Regions from separate parts of the Salinivibrio sp. SS3 genome, predicted to be linked through region 1. Evidence: riboswitches for the same ligand, from Rfam matches in the RefSeq annotation. Region 1 holds a riboswitch; each other region holds the start of a gene.
The links. A riboswitch is a leader RNA that binds a small molecule or an ion and turns the genes downstream of it on or off. The one in region 1 is predicted to bind thiamine pyrophosphate.

Region 1 (4,775 bases):
TTGGCGCGTATGGCATGATCTGTGGTACTCGACGTGGGTTTGTCGCTGCTGGGCTCTGGTCCGTCCCTATGTGTGGTGGGCGTTGGGGATGATTGAGGGGAGCTGCTCCTAGTACGAGAGGACCGGAGTGGACGAACCGCTGGTGTTCGGGTTGTGTCGCCAGACGCATTGCCCGGTAGCTAAGTTCGGCACAGATAAGCGCTGAAAGCATCTAAGCGCGAAGCTGGCCCCGAGATGAGTCATCCCTAGAGCCTCGAGCTCTCTAAAGGGTTGTTCTAGACGAGAACGTTGATAGGCAGGGTGTGTAAGCGCTGTGAGGCGTTGAGCTAACCTGTACTAATGGCCCGTGAGGCTTAACCATACAACACCCAAGAGGTTTTGGGTTGGACTTAAATAAAGCCAGTTGATTGTGGCGAGAACGAACAGCTTTCTAGATTCGTGTTTTGACTGAAAAGTGAAGACACACCAAATTTTGCTTGGCGACCATAGCGCTTTGGACCCACCTGACTCCATGCCGAACTCAGTAGTGAAACGAAGCAGCGCCGATGGTAGTGTGGGGTCTCCCCATGTGAGAGTAGGACATCGCCAGGCTTTGATTATAAATTGCGCCTATTGCTTGTGATTTTTGATAGCTGCGATGCTCATGTATTGGCATACACTGTGCTTCTCGCTTCAAAACTCCCTGCGCATAGCACGCAATTTAACTATCAAAGCAATGATATGTAAGACTTTGATAAGACAGAATTGGTGCGGAGTGGTAGTTCAGTTGGTTAGAATACCGGCCTGTCACGCCGGGGGTCGCGGGTTCGAGTCCCGTCCACTCCGCCACTACTTAGAAACCCTGCTAATTTTAGTAGGGTTTTTTGTTATTGGGTCGTTGGGACGATTTGCTTTATAAATAAGCGATTAAACGTCTGAAGAGTAATTGGTGGTGGTAATTTGTCGCGGGATCGCTACAATAGGCACCTATCTACAGGGGTATAGCTCCAATTGGCAGAGCAGCGGATTCCAAATCCGCGTGTTGGGGGTTCGAATCCCTCTACCCCTGCCAAATATCAAAGCATCGACATTGTCGATGCTTTTTTGTATGTGAATCATCAAGCTTCTCGTAATCCGATAAGAGATAGATGAGAACATGCAAACGACAAAAAAGGCGTGTTGGGGGCTGGGACGCCAGCCCGGTCGAATCCCTCTACCCCTGCCAAACACCAAAGCATCGACATTGTCGGTGCTTTTTTTGTATGTGAATCATTAAGCTTCTAGCAACTCTGCCCCTCTTCCCTTTTTCTCCCTCCTGTTTCTTGTTCACATGTCGCGGTATGATGAGTTTTTACCAATCGAAAGGAGCACCCAGTGGTAAGCATATTGTGGGTAGGGCTTGGCGGCGCATTAGGGGCGTCCTCGCGTTTTTTAGTGTCAGAGTGGAGCGTCGCGGTGTTTGGTCGAGGATTCCCGTACGGTACCCTAATGGTTAATGTGCTGGGCTCATTAGCGATGGGGGTCTTTTTAGCGGCGATGAGCCAAGAGCTGATTGCCCCAGTGCCTTGGCGTCAACTGATTGCGATTGGCTTTTTAGGCGCGTTCACCACCTTCTCTACCTTTTCAGTGGATACCTTGCTCCTTTTTCAACATGGTGAGACGGTGAAAGCCTTGTTGAATGTGGGTCTCAATCTCGCGTTGTGCTTAAGTGCAGCCGCGATGGGCGCTTGGTTGCTAGCACGCATCACCGGTTAAGCGAAAACATCGTGTTACGTCGCTTGTTGTTGCGGCGGTGATTTCTTATACTGGCGTTGAACTTGTCGGAGTGCCAATTGGCTGAGACCACGTTAAGTGGGATCCGTTGAACCTGATCTGGTTAAGACCAGCGAAGGGAACAAGAGATGCTTCAGATCACAGACGCAACCCGTCTGCCAGTTTGCTCACATCTCAATTCAGCGTTTTCCGGCAAGCATTAATTCCCATAATGAACACCGGAGTAATGCTATGTCGACCCGTAAACAGGCCCGTCTTGAGGCCAAATCCTTTATCGATTCCCTCTCTGCGCAAACCCATCCCAACTCGGAGAAAGTTTATGTCGAGGGCTCGCGACCTGATATTCGTGTAGGGATGCGCGAGATCCATCTGTCTCCGACCTTTGTGGGCGGGAGTAAAGACAATCCGCAGTACGAGGACAATGAATCCATTCGGGTTTATGACACATCAGGGCCTTATACCGACCCACAGAGTGCTATCGATATTTACCAAGGCTTAGCGCCAGTGCGCAAAGCCTGGATTGATGAGCGTGCCGATACAGAGTTTCTTGATGCAGTGAGCTCAGACTATGCGCAGACTCGTCTCAGTGATGAAACCTTAGATGATCTTCGCTTTAGTGCCTTACCGCCTATCCGTCGGGCGAAACCTAACCAATGTGTGACCCAACTTCACTACGCACGCCAAGGCATTATCACCCCAGAGATGGAATTTATCGCGATCCGGGAAAATATGGGGCGTCAGCAGTATCGTGAAGAGCAGCTAAATCGCCAGCACCCAGGAGAAAGCTTTGGCGCGCATTTGCCATCACACATCACCCCCGAATTTGTACGCCAAGAGGTCGCTGAAGGACGCGCGATTATTCCGGCCAACATTAATCATCCAGAAGCGGAACCAATGATCATTGGGCGTAACTTTCTGGTGAAAGTGAATGCCAATATTGGTAACTCGGCGGTGAGCTCCTCCATTGAAGAAGAAACCGAAAAGTTGGTGTGGGCGACCCGTTGGGGAGCGGATACGGTGATGGATTTATCGACCGGACGCAATATCCACGAAACTCGCGAGTGGATTTTACGTAATAGCCCAGTCCCGATTGGCACTGTGCCTATGTATCAAGCGCTTGAGAAAGTGAATGGCATTGCCGAAGACCTGACTTGGGAAGTGATGCGCGATACCTTAATAGAGCAAGCCGAGCAAGGGGTGGATTACTTTACCATTCACGCTGGAGTGCGTTTGCACTATGTGCCCATGACCGCCAATCGCGTGACTGGGATTGTCTCGCGTGGTGGGTCGATTATCGCCAAATGGTGCTTGGCGCATCATCAAGAAAGCTTCCTCTATACCCATTTTCGTGAAATCTGCGAGATTTGTGCCGCGTATGATGTATCGCTGTCGCTAGGCGATGGATTACGTCCCGGCTCAGTGGCTGACGCGAACGACGAAGCGCAATTCAGTGAGCTACGTACTCTGGGCGAGCTTACCAAGGTGGCATGGGAATACGATGTGCAGGTGATGATTGAAGGCCCCGGCCATGTGCCCATGCACATGATCAAAGAGAACATGGATGAGCAGCTCACCCATTGCCATGAAGCGCCTTTTTACACCTTAGGCCCATTAACTACCGATATTGCGCCGGGTTACGACCACATCACCTCCGGGATTGGTGCGGCGATGATTGGCTGGTTTGGGTGTGCGATGCTTTGCTATGTCACGCCTAAAGAACATCTGGGTCTGCCCAATAAAGAGGATGTTAAAACGGGCATGATCACCTACAAATTGTGCGCGCACGCCGCCGACTTAGCTAAAGGACATCCGGGCGCCCAGGTGCGAGATAACGCCATTTCCAAAGCGCGCTTTGAATTCCGCTGGGAAGATCAGTTCAACCTTGCTTTAGATCCGGTGACGGCACGTGCCTATCACGACGAAACGCTCCCTCAAGAGTCGGGCAAGGTCGCACACTTTTGCTCCATGTGTGGGCCGAAATTCTGCTCCATGAAAATCAGCCAAGAAGTCCGAGATTATGCCAAAGAAAATGGCTATGCCGCCGCGGGCGAAGCGATTGATGTCACTATGCTGGAAGACCCGTTAGCGGGCATGCAACAAAAATCGCAAGAATTCCGAGAAAAGGGCAGTGAGCTCTACCTGCAAAAATCTCATCATTCGTCACCACAAGGCGCTGAGGTAAGCGACAGCGATAAGGTGGAATCATGAGCCTAACCCCATTTGCGCCTATGCCTGAAGGTATAGGCCCATTATATCCTGTGGTGGACGATGTGGATTTGCTCGAACGCTTGCTTTGTTTGGGGGTGAAAACCGTGCAACTGCGTGTGAAGAAGCCAGCGCATCCACAATTGTTAGATTGGGTACAGCGCGCGGTGGAATTGGGCCGCGCGCACCATGCGCAGGTGTTTATCAACGATCACTGGCAGATCGCGCTTGAGGCTGGCGCCTATGGCGTTCATCTTGGGCAGCAAGACTTACAAGAGGCGGATCTTGACCGGCTTGCGCGGCAAGGCGTGCGCCTAGGCGTATCGACACGCAGTCCCGAACAGCTTGCCGCAGCGATTGAACTCTCGCCCAGTTATCTTGCCATCGGTCATATTTTTCCCACCACCACCAAACAGCTCGCCGAGCCGCCGCAAGGCATTTCTGCGTTAGCACAGCAGGTGGCGACTGTGGATGGTCGTTTCCCGACGGTGGCGATTGGCGGTATTGATCTCGATCGAGCCCCTGACGTTTGGCGCACTGGCGTGGACGCCATTGCGGTGGTCCGTGCCGTGACGCAAGCGCCTGATTTAGCGGCGCGCATTGACGCATTTAATCGCTGTCTTAATCCATCAAGACAGCAAGGAGGGCGTGATGCTATCGGACAGTGAATACCTGCGTTATAGCCGGCAAATCATGCTGCCAGAAGTTGGAGAATGCGGGCAGCAGGCACTGAGCAAGGCACGCGTGTTAATGGTCGGTGCCGGTGGGCTTGGAACCACCGCGGGCCTCTATCTTGCAGGCGGTGGCGTGGGACAGTT
Region 2 (4,775 bases), on a different contig from region 1:
CACGCCCAGCGGCGGTAACACCAGTAGCAAAACGAGGCCAATCCATAGACTGTCCCAGCATTTGGCGGCACGGCTATCCAAAGAGGCGGGAAGAGGCAGCACTTCACTGGGCGTACTCGGCAGCGGGCGCGTCAAGGTTTGCACGGTAAATGCGATGGCGCCACACAAGAGCATTTGCCAAAGCGCAAGGACAGCACCCGTTTGTAAATCGAAATCAAAATGAATGGCTTGGTAAATGGCTAGCTCTATCGTGGTGGCTTTAGGTCCGCCACCCAGTGCCATCACGGTGGCGAAGCTGGTAAAGCACAACATAAACACCAGCCCGACGATATGAGGCAAGCTTTGGCGTAAATACGGCCATTCTAAATGCTTAAAGCGCTGCCAGCCTTTCAGCCCTAGCTGGGTAGCAAGACGACGTTGATCAGCGGGGATCCCCTCTAACGCTTGCACCATGAGTTGGGCGGAAAATGGCAGATTAAAAAACACATGCGCGAGCAAAATGCCACTTAAACCATAAATAGAAAACGGCATCGTCGCATCAAAGTGCGCGAAGGCTTGCGCAATCCAGCCGCTGCGGCCATAGATGGCAACCAGTCCAAATACCCCCACCAATACCGGTAGCACCAAGGTCATGGCAAATAGCTTAAGCAGCCATGCCTTGGCTGGAAACTGCCGGCGATACAGGGCGTGGGCGACGGGTATCGCAAGCCCAACGCTGAGCATCACAGATAAGGTCGCCTGCTTAAAGCTAAAGTAGGTGACATGGCGCAGGTAGGTATCTTGCCACAACGCGGTGAGCACTAGGTCGTGGCTGTGAGAGAACAGCGCCCAGAGTGCGCTGCCAATCAAAACCACGACTAAGCTGGCCGCCATACTGCCCGGCCAGGTTCGAGAAGGGTTGAGCATCTTGGCTATTCAACCAGCGCGGTTTGCCAGTCACGCACCCATTGCTGGCGATTGCCCATCACTTCATCAGGCTGATATAGCAGGCTTTCCTCCGGCTTGTCTAAGGTGTAGAAGGCATCAGGCAGGTTGACATCGGTTACCGGATACATCCACTGCGTGGTTGGGAGCACAGATTGAGCTGCATCACTGAGCATAAATTGTAAAAACGCGTCTGCACGTTCCGGTTGATCCGTGTAGGCTGATTTTGCCACCACTTCGATTTGCATGTAGTGGCCTTCTTCAAACATGGCAGCGGCAAAGCGGTCGTCCTCATCAGCAACCCGGTGATAGGCCGGTGAAGTGGTGTAAGAAAGCACCATGTCGGCTTCTTTGTTAAGGAACATGTTGTACGCCTCGGTCCAGCCTTTGGTCACGGTAATGGTGTTATCAGCCAGTTCGCGCCATGCTTGTTGGTTGTCATCGCCATACACTTTTTGGATCCAGAGCATTAAGCCTTGGCCGACGGTTGAGACGCGCGGATCTTGGTAAATCACACTGATGTCATCACGCTCTTCAATCAAGGCTTTGAGGCTTTTGGGCGGGTCGAGCAAGCGGGTAGTGTCATACACAAAGGCAAAATAGCCGTAATCGTAAGGGATAAAGTAGTTGTTGTCCCACCCGCCAGGCACTTGCAGGCGCTCAGTATTGACTGCATGCTCAGCAACAATGCCGCTGCGCTCGGCTTCTTTCATTAAATTGGTATCCATCCCGAGCACGATATCGGCTTGGGTGGTTTCCCCTTCAATGCGTAGGCGATTGAGCAAAGCGGCGCCATCATCGAGAGACACGAATTCCAGTTGGCAATCGCACTGTTTTTCAAATTCGGCTTTGATTTTGGGCCCTGCGCCCCATTCGGCGATAAAGGAGTCATAGGTATACACGGTCAGTGGGTCCGCGGCGCGGGCACTGAGTGATAACAGCGACAGAGAAATCAGAGTGAGAACAGAGGTAAAAACTTTCACAGCACGCTCCTAAGTTGGGCGTGGGTGTTGAGGCAAGTTGATGGCAACATCAAGTCTCAATCCCTACGCCAGTGTTAGCTGGATCAGGTTCGATGGGTCTAGCGCAGAGCGCAATCTCAGCCATGAGGCTCCCCAATGAGTACCAAGCCATTGTACTGATTGGCTTAGGGTTAACCAAGCCTTTTAGTCAGCGAGTTGGTTAAGGTCCCAGTTGTAGTCGTATTCCAATGTTGCCTCTTGTGGCAATGGAATATCGCGATACTGGTTTATGTGAGCGATCACGCCTTGCTTATCGCCACCAAAATCAGCCTCAAACCACTCATAGATAGAAGAAAGCTGCCATTGATCGCCTTGCTGACTTACCCCTTTATCGCTATTAATAAAACGATAGGCCGCTTGTTCGAGCTGTGCCTCAAGCGCGTTTGCTTGGAAGGCCTTAGGTTGCAGGTTTGGACAACCCAAACTGGCACAGTTAACCGCATAGTGGGTACGCGGATCTTGCCATAGTGGGCGCAGAATGCGGTGCTCAATATCATTCAAGGTAAGGGGTTCACCTGCCACCGTGACCACCTCATCATCCCATGGGCCAAAGCTAAACAGCCCACCGAGTTTGGTGATGGAACTGACCGGGTACTCGGCGATAATCAGTTTTACGGTGACCGCATTGTAAAGGTTGACCCAATACGCGTATTGCTCGTTTTTGGTCAGGGTGCGCGGGTCGCGCGCGGTGAGCATGCGGATATAATGATCGAGGGCTTTCTTGTCAGCGTCGGTGACCGCCGCATAGTTAAATAAGGTGTGCTGCCCCTGAGGCTGCAAATACTTATCGAGCAATACTTGCCAGCTGTGATGAGTGAAGGTCGCCTGGCTGTCAGGATTATGGGCATCCCACATCGCCCAATACTCTGCTTTGGGGGCCGCTTGGCTAAACAGCGGAAAAACCAAACAGAATAGAAGTATCAAACGTTTTTGCATTGCCCGTCCTTATTTTCAGCAAGCCTTCTTTTCAGACTAGACCAAGCAAATGCGTTGTTGGTTTCATGGTGAATGGAAAAAAGTGGGGCTTGACCAATAAGCGCGGCGAGGATCGCGCTTATTGGTGGAGTGGGCTAAAGCGGGGATTTATGACAAAAAGTCCGGGATGCGCTGCTCAAAGCGCGAGATCTCAGCATCGTGCTGTAGGGTGAGGCCAATGCTATCTAAGCCTTCCAACAGGCAATGACGACGAAAATCATCCATTTGGAAGCTAAAGCAGTGCTCACCGGCTCGAATGGTTTGGGCGGGCAAATCCAGGGTTACCGTCGCGCCTTCATTTTCGGCTACATACGCAAATAAAGCATCGATTTGGGCTTCTTCAAGGGTCACCGGTACCATTTGGTTGTTGATACAGTTGCCATAGAAAATATCGGCAAAACTGGGGGCGATAATCACTTTAAAGCCGTAATCATCCAGCGCCCAGGGGGCATGTTCGCGTGACGAGCCACAGCCAAAATTCTCGCGGGTGAGTAGCACGCTTGCCTCTTGATAGCGCGCTTGGTTAAGCACAAACTCGGGGTTCGGTTGCTTGCCCGCATCGTCTAAAAAGCGCCAATCGTGAAACAGGTGCTGACCAAAGCCAGTACGGGTGACTTTTTGCAAAAACTGTTTGGGAATGATCGCATCGGTATCGACGTTCGCCGCATCCAATGGAGCAACAATGCCGGTGTGAGTGTGTATGCCTGACATAAGGCCTCCTTATAATTGGTTAACGTCGACAAAATGACCCGCGATAGCAGCGGCGGCGGCCATCGCCGGGCTGACCAAGTGGGTGCGGCCTTCACGGCCTTGGCGGCCTTCAAAGTTACGGTTGCTGGTGGACGCGCAGCGCTCTTTGGGGCCCAAGCGATCGCTGTTCATCGCCAAACACATTGAGCAGCCGGGTAAGCGCCACTCAAAGCCAGCGTCGCGGAAAATCACATCCAGCCCTTCTTGCTCTGCTTGGGCGCGCACTTGCTCGGACCCAGGCACCACCATGGCATGGACGCTATCTGCCACGCGTCGTCCTTTGGCGACCGCGGCGGCCGCGCGCATGTCTTCAATCCGTGAGTTGGTGCAAGAGCCGATAAAGACCTTATCAATGCTGATTTGGTTGATGGCTTGTCCCGGTGCCAGTCCCATGTATTTTAGCGCGCGCTCTGCTGAGTGGCGTTCAATCGGATCGGTCATTGTCTCAGGGGCAGGCACGGTATCATGCACACTGACCACTTGGCCGGGATTAGTGCCCCAAGTGACTTGATGATGGATTTGACTGCCATCGAGGGTGACCACGCGATCAAACTGTGCATCGGCGTCCGAGTGCAAAGTTTGCCAGTAAGCGACCGCTTGCTGCCATTGCTCGCCTTTAGGAGCAAATTTCTTGTCTTTTAAATAGGCAAAGGTGGTGTCATCCGGCGCGATCAGGCCAGCTTTGGCGCCTAATTCGATGGCCATGTTGCAGACCGTCATTCGCCCTTCCATCGACAAGGCGGTGATCGCGTCCCCACAAAACTCCACCACATGTCCGGTGCCGCCTGCGTGGCCGACTTTACCAATAATCGCGAGGACAATATCTTTGGCGGTGATCCCGGGGGCAGTTTTGCCCGTGACTTCAATTTTCATCGTGCGGGCGCGGGATTGCTTAAGCGTTTGGGTGGCGAGTACGTGTTCGACTTCTGAGGTGCCAATACCAAAGGCGAGGGAGCCGAAGGCACCATGCGTCGCGGTGTGCGAATCACCACAGACGATGGTGGTGCCGGGCAGGGTAATGCCAAGCTCGGGGCCCATGACATGGACAATGCCTTGGTAAGGGTGATTTAGGTCGTACAGGGTGACGCCAAATTCGTCGCAGTT
Region 3 (4,775 bases), on a different contig from region 1:
TGGGTATGATGCCACACCATTACTGCAAGCGAAGCACGAGGCAGAACGCGCCAATCAAGCCAAAAGTGATTTTCTCTCTGCCATGAGTCATGAGCTGCGCACGCCTTTGAACAGTGTGCTCGGTTATGCGCAACTACTACAACGATCCTCTTCTCCTCGCTTGACGGAGACGCAACGGCAATATGTCGATCAAATTCACCAAAGTGGTCGCCACTTACTCACCTTAATTAATGATGTGCTGGATCTTGCCAAACTTGAGGCAGGAAAAACGGTGGTCAATGTCACTTGGTATCCGGTTCGCGCCCTTGTCAGTGATGCCGTTCGAACACTACTCCCGCTCGCACAGCAACAGCACGTTGAGTTAGATGATTGCCTACCCGCGGATCTGAGTGGCGACCTATATGTGGATCCAACCCGTTTCAAACAAGTGTTGATCAATTTACTCAGCAACGCGATTAAATATAATCATCCTCAGGGGCGAGTATGGGTTGAAGCCAGTCATCCATCGTCAACCTTGACGATCTCTGTATCAGATACCGGGATCGGTATCGCTGAAAATCGGTTAAACCATCTTTTTGAGCCTTTTAACCGCTTGGCCGCCGAACAATCACAGATTGAAGGGGCAGGTGTGGGGTTAGCGGTGAGCCATCAATTGGTTGTGCAAATGCAAGGCGAGATGTCAGTAAAAAGCCAGCCAGGCAAGGGCAGTTGTTTTGCAGTGACTTTCCCTTACCGGGCGTCGACGCGACCTGACGATCAAGGTTGTACGTGTCTCCGCGTGAGCCAGCCGCATCGCGTGCTCTATATTGATAATAACAGTGCCCGTCAGCGCCTGATGACCGATTGCTTTGAAGATTGGCCAATGTTGACACTCTATCATGCGCATGGGCTGTCACTGGCTGAGGCTGTTGCGCTCGCGTCTCCGCCATCGTTAGTCATTATGGCGGCTGATAGCGTTGCGGCAACGTCCGAACAAATACAAGCACTATTTGGCGACAAACCACTCATTGTTCTGACTGACAACCCATGCGACGAACCACATAACAAACCGACATTACGACGTTTATCGCTGCCGCTCTCGTCAGCGGACTTGGCTGAGGCCATACAATTATTATTAGAGGAGAGGCTATGACAAAGGATCCGTCACAAGCACATATATTGATCATTGATGATCGACCGGAAAACATTCACTTACTGTCTACCATGCTCAAGCAAGCCGGTTATCAACAGCTGAATGGACTCACCGATCCTCGCCTTGTTACCGATGCTCTCTCCCCCGTTCCCGACCTGATTTTACTCGATATGCGGATGCCGCAGCGCTCTGGCTTACTGGTGCTGGATGATCTTAATGACGCTTTAGATGAGCATTGCCCGCCCGTGATGGTACTCACCGCAGATAATGACCTGAATTTGCGTAACCAAGCGTTATGCCGTGGCGCGATTGATTACATCAGCAAACCCTTTGATCACGATGAGGTGTTACAACGGATTCAAAACCTTTTGCATCTGCAATTGAAAACCCGTAAAGAGCGCGATCAAGCGGCACGGCTGCAAATGCTGGTTAACAAACAAACGGCGGCTTTACGCGCGCTTTCTTTGACCCATCCGTTAACTGGGCTACCAAATCGTCGCGCATTATTAGATGCCGCTGAGCGCCAGCTGAGCAAAGGGCCGGTGACTGTGATGATGATTGCCTTAGATGGCATGGAAGCGGTGACCAAACACCAAGGCCATTTAATGACAGAGGCACTATACAAACAAGTGGCCAATCTGCTAGCCAATAGTACAGTGGCGCGCCCACATCGCATTGGCGTTTGGGATAGCACACGACTGGTGATGCTGATTGAAGAACACGATAACCATGCCGTAGAAAAAGCCGCGCGCATCAATCGGTTGATCAGCGGACATCACACGCTCGATGGGCGTTTAATGTTTTTACGTTGCCACATTGGTATCAGCCGCACGGAGCTTGAGACACAAGATGTGGCGCAACTGTTTCGTCAAGCCATTTTAGCGATTCCGACGGATGACCAACTTATCGGCGAATATCAGCCTGAGCTTGATAGCCAAGCTCAGCGCGCGCATTTGATTCGCACCGAATTAGGGCCAGCACTGCAAAGCGGACAATTATCACTGGCGTATCAACCCAAATGGCGATTAGACGGCGGTTTGATGATAGGCGCGGAAGCGCTGTTGCGTTGGCAGCATCCGACCCTTGGAGCCATCAGTCCGGCGGAATTTATCCCCATCGCCGAACGCAGCGCAGACATGATCCAACTGGGCGACCACGTACTGGTGATGGCCTTAGCCGCGGTTGAATGTTGGCGAAAAAACAAACTGATCAACGATAGCTTTCACCTGTCAGTCAATGTTTCTGCCCAGCAGTTTCGCCCCGGCTTTGCTGACAGCGTCTTAGCTCGGTGCCAGGCAGTTGATGTCCCTTTGCATCTGATTCAATTAGAGGTCACAGAATCAGCACTGATCCAGCACATGTCGGTGGCACTGAAAGAGCTACAACAATTGCGAGATGCAGGCATGCATATCGCCCTCGATGACTTTGGCACCGGCTATAGCTCGCTCAGTTACCTTAAACAGTTACCGGTCGATTGGGTCAAACTTGATCGCAGCTTTATCCAAGACTTGGCTACCAACGCCAGTGATAAGCACTTGGTGGGTAGCGTGATTGATTTGGCCCATGGTTTTGGTCATGGTGTGGTCGCCGAGGGCGTCGAAAAAGAGGACCAGCAGTATGTGCTACAAACCATTGGCTGCGACCAAGTGCAGGGCTTTTTATACGCACGGCCCCTAATTCAAGAGGGATTTGAACAACTGCTTAAAACCGCCAACCAAGGCAACGCGACCATTAATAGCAACGCGACGCTCAATAGCAATGCAACCAGCAACAGTAATGAGATGGCCTAAACGCGCAATTAGCACCCTCATACTTGCGCTTTATCACTAAGGTTTATATTCTGAGCGTGTTAGTCGGGGAGCAAGTAATTGCTGAGACTGCGAAAGCAGGACCCGTAGAACCTGATCCAGTTAGCACTGGCGGAGGGAACTGACACGTTCAGCATACGAAGTGGCCTATTCGGGCTCGCTTTGTCTCCTTCCGCCCCTGATGATTAAGGGGCCAATATGAACCTATCTCCACCTGTTATTCTTACCATCGCCGGCTCAGACAGCGGTGGCGGTGCCGGCATTCAAGCTGATATTAAAGCGATTTCAGCTACCGGCGGTTATGCGTGCTCGGTGATCACCGCATTAACCGCGCAAAACACCTGTGGCGTTGAGGCCGTCTCGGCGGTTGATCCTGGTTTTGTCCGCGCCCAATTAGATGCGGTGTTGTACGATATGCCGGTGCGTGCAGTGAAAATCGGTATGCTCGCCAACCAAGCGATTATTCGCGAAGTAGCCGCCGTGTTGGCGCGGTCGCCACACTTACCGGTGATTTTAGATCCCGTGATGGTGGCTACCAGCGGTGATCCTTTGTTGGATAAACACGCCATGACAGCGCTGATTGAAGAGCTGATCCCACGCGCAACCGTGCTCACCCCCAACTTGCCGGAGGCGGCGCGATTAACCGGTCAGCCTGTCCCTACCTCCATTGAGAAAATGCATGCGTTAGTCCCCGCCTTGCGTCGCCTCGGCTGCCCGTACGTGATGCTCAAAGGTGGCCATTTACATCACGCCACTGAAAGTGTGGATGTATGGATTAGCCGAGATACGTGCCAAACCCTGAGTGCCCGTCGGGTTGAGACCGCGAATACTCACGGCACAGGCTGTTCACTGTCTGCAGCGATCGCCTCTTATTACGCCCAAGGGATGACACCCATTGAAGCCGGGCGCGCGGCGAAACATTATCTCACCGACGCGTTGGCGCATAGCCAGCAGTTAAAGGTGGGAAGAGGCGCAGGGCCTGTTCATCATTTTTACGCTTACCCCGTTGAGGCGCGTCAACCCGATGTAAAAGAAGCCTCGGTCGAATAGACGGTTTTTCACCAATAGGGCACCTAAAGCGAGTCCGCCGCTCCTAAGGTGAAGCGGCGGACTGTTCGGGAAAGGCTAACAGCAGGTGTCGCGTGTGATGAATGGTACCCGAATTACGCCGCTGACCAATGCGGTAAACGCTCGGCTGAAATATAGAATACGCGATCGCCAGGGGCGACGTCTGTTGCAAGGTTGGGGTTAAGGGTAATGCCTTCACCTTTATCGAGACCAATTAATGTCGCATCGTATTCGTGCTTTAATTGGTTGAACAGGGTGCCCACATCCGTGGCGCTCGCATTGGTGGGATAGCGTGCGCAATACTGCGTCATCCCCTGTGCTGTGCTTAACAGCTCGTGATGCAACTGGCTGGAACCCGGATCCACGGCAGCTTTCGCTAGCATTTCCACCGACACAGATGGCACACACTCGGCGTGTGGATAGTGCTGTTTTAATATTTGGCTGAGTGCATCATCTTGAAAGTAGGCGAGCAGATGCGCTGAGGGGTTTTTGTGCGCGCAAAATAAGGCCGCTGACAGGGTAATATCGTCTTCGGGGTTATCGATAATAATGCTCGCGGCACTATCAATACCCGCACGGGCAATGCCCTCGGCATCGGTAAAGCTGGTGACGCGCACAAATTCCACCTCGCCAGGGAGCGGGTTTTCCATTTCGGGACGCACACAAAGCACAATAGGACGATCGCCATGCACACCGCTTTGTAGTAGGCGAATAAGCTGGATAGTGCGTTGACCATTCCACCCTAACACCAGAATATGATTTTTCAC

Region 2: another riboswitch for thiamine pyrophosphate. It lies ahead of thiB (thiamine ABC transporter substrate binding subunit); the one in region 1 lies ahead of thiC (phosphomethylpyrimidine synthase ThiC).
Region 3: another riboswitch for thiamine pyrophosphate. It lies ahead of thiD (bifunctional hydroxymethylpyrimidine kinase/phosphomethylpyrimidine kinase); the one in region 1 lies ahead of thiC (phosphomethylpyrimidine synthase ThiC).

The regions. Positions count from the first base shown of each region.
Region 1 is NZ_MEBQ01000011.1:52,479-57,253, reverse strand. Features, by position in the region: partial or broken rRNA gene BGL48_RS16340 (23S ribosomal RNA) at 1-361, shown strand, start outside; rRNA gene rrf (5S ribosomal RNA) at 476-591, shown strand; tRNA gene BGL48_RS06100 (tRNA-Asp) at 752-828, shown strand; tRNA gene BGL48_RS06095 (tRNA-Trp) at 975-1,051, shown strand; gene crcB (fluoride efflux transporter CrcB) at 1,354-1,734, shown strand; TPP riboswitch at 1,791-1,890, shown strand; gene thiC (phosphomethylpyrimidine synthase ThiC) at 1,984-3,960, shown strand; gene thiE (thiamine phosphate synthase) at 3,957-4,625, shown strand; gene BGL48_RS06075 (HesA/MoeB/ThiF family protein) at 4,609-4,775, shown strand, end outside.
Region 2 is NZ_MEBQ01000009.1:152,101-156,875, forward strand. Features, by position in the region: gene thiP (thiamine/thiamine pyrophosphate ABC transporter permease) at 1-906, opposite strand, end outside; gene thiB (thiamine ABC transporter substrate binding subunit) at 912-1,907, opposite strand; TPP riboswitch at 1,951-2,052, opposite strand; gene BGL48_RS05400 (DUF547 domain-containing protein) at 2,091-2,882, opposite strand; gene leuD (3-isopropylmalate dehydratase small subunit) at 3,030-3,632, opposite strand; gene leuC (3-isopropylmalate dehydratase large subunit) at 3,642-4,775, opposite strand, start outside.
Region 3 is NZ_MEBQ01000003.1:85,716-90,490, forward strand. Features, by position in the region: gene BGL48_RS00920 (sensor histidine kinase) at 1-1,132, shown strand, start outside; gene BGL48_RS00925 (putative bifunctional diguanylate cyclase/phosphodiesterase) at 1,129-2,922, shown strand; TPP riboswitch at 2,977-3,077, shown strand; gene thiD (bifunctional hydroxymethylpyrimidine kinase/phosphomethylpyrimidine kinase) at 3,139-3,990, shown strand; gene BGL48_RS00935 (potassium channel family protein) at 4,104-4,775, opposite strand, start outside.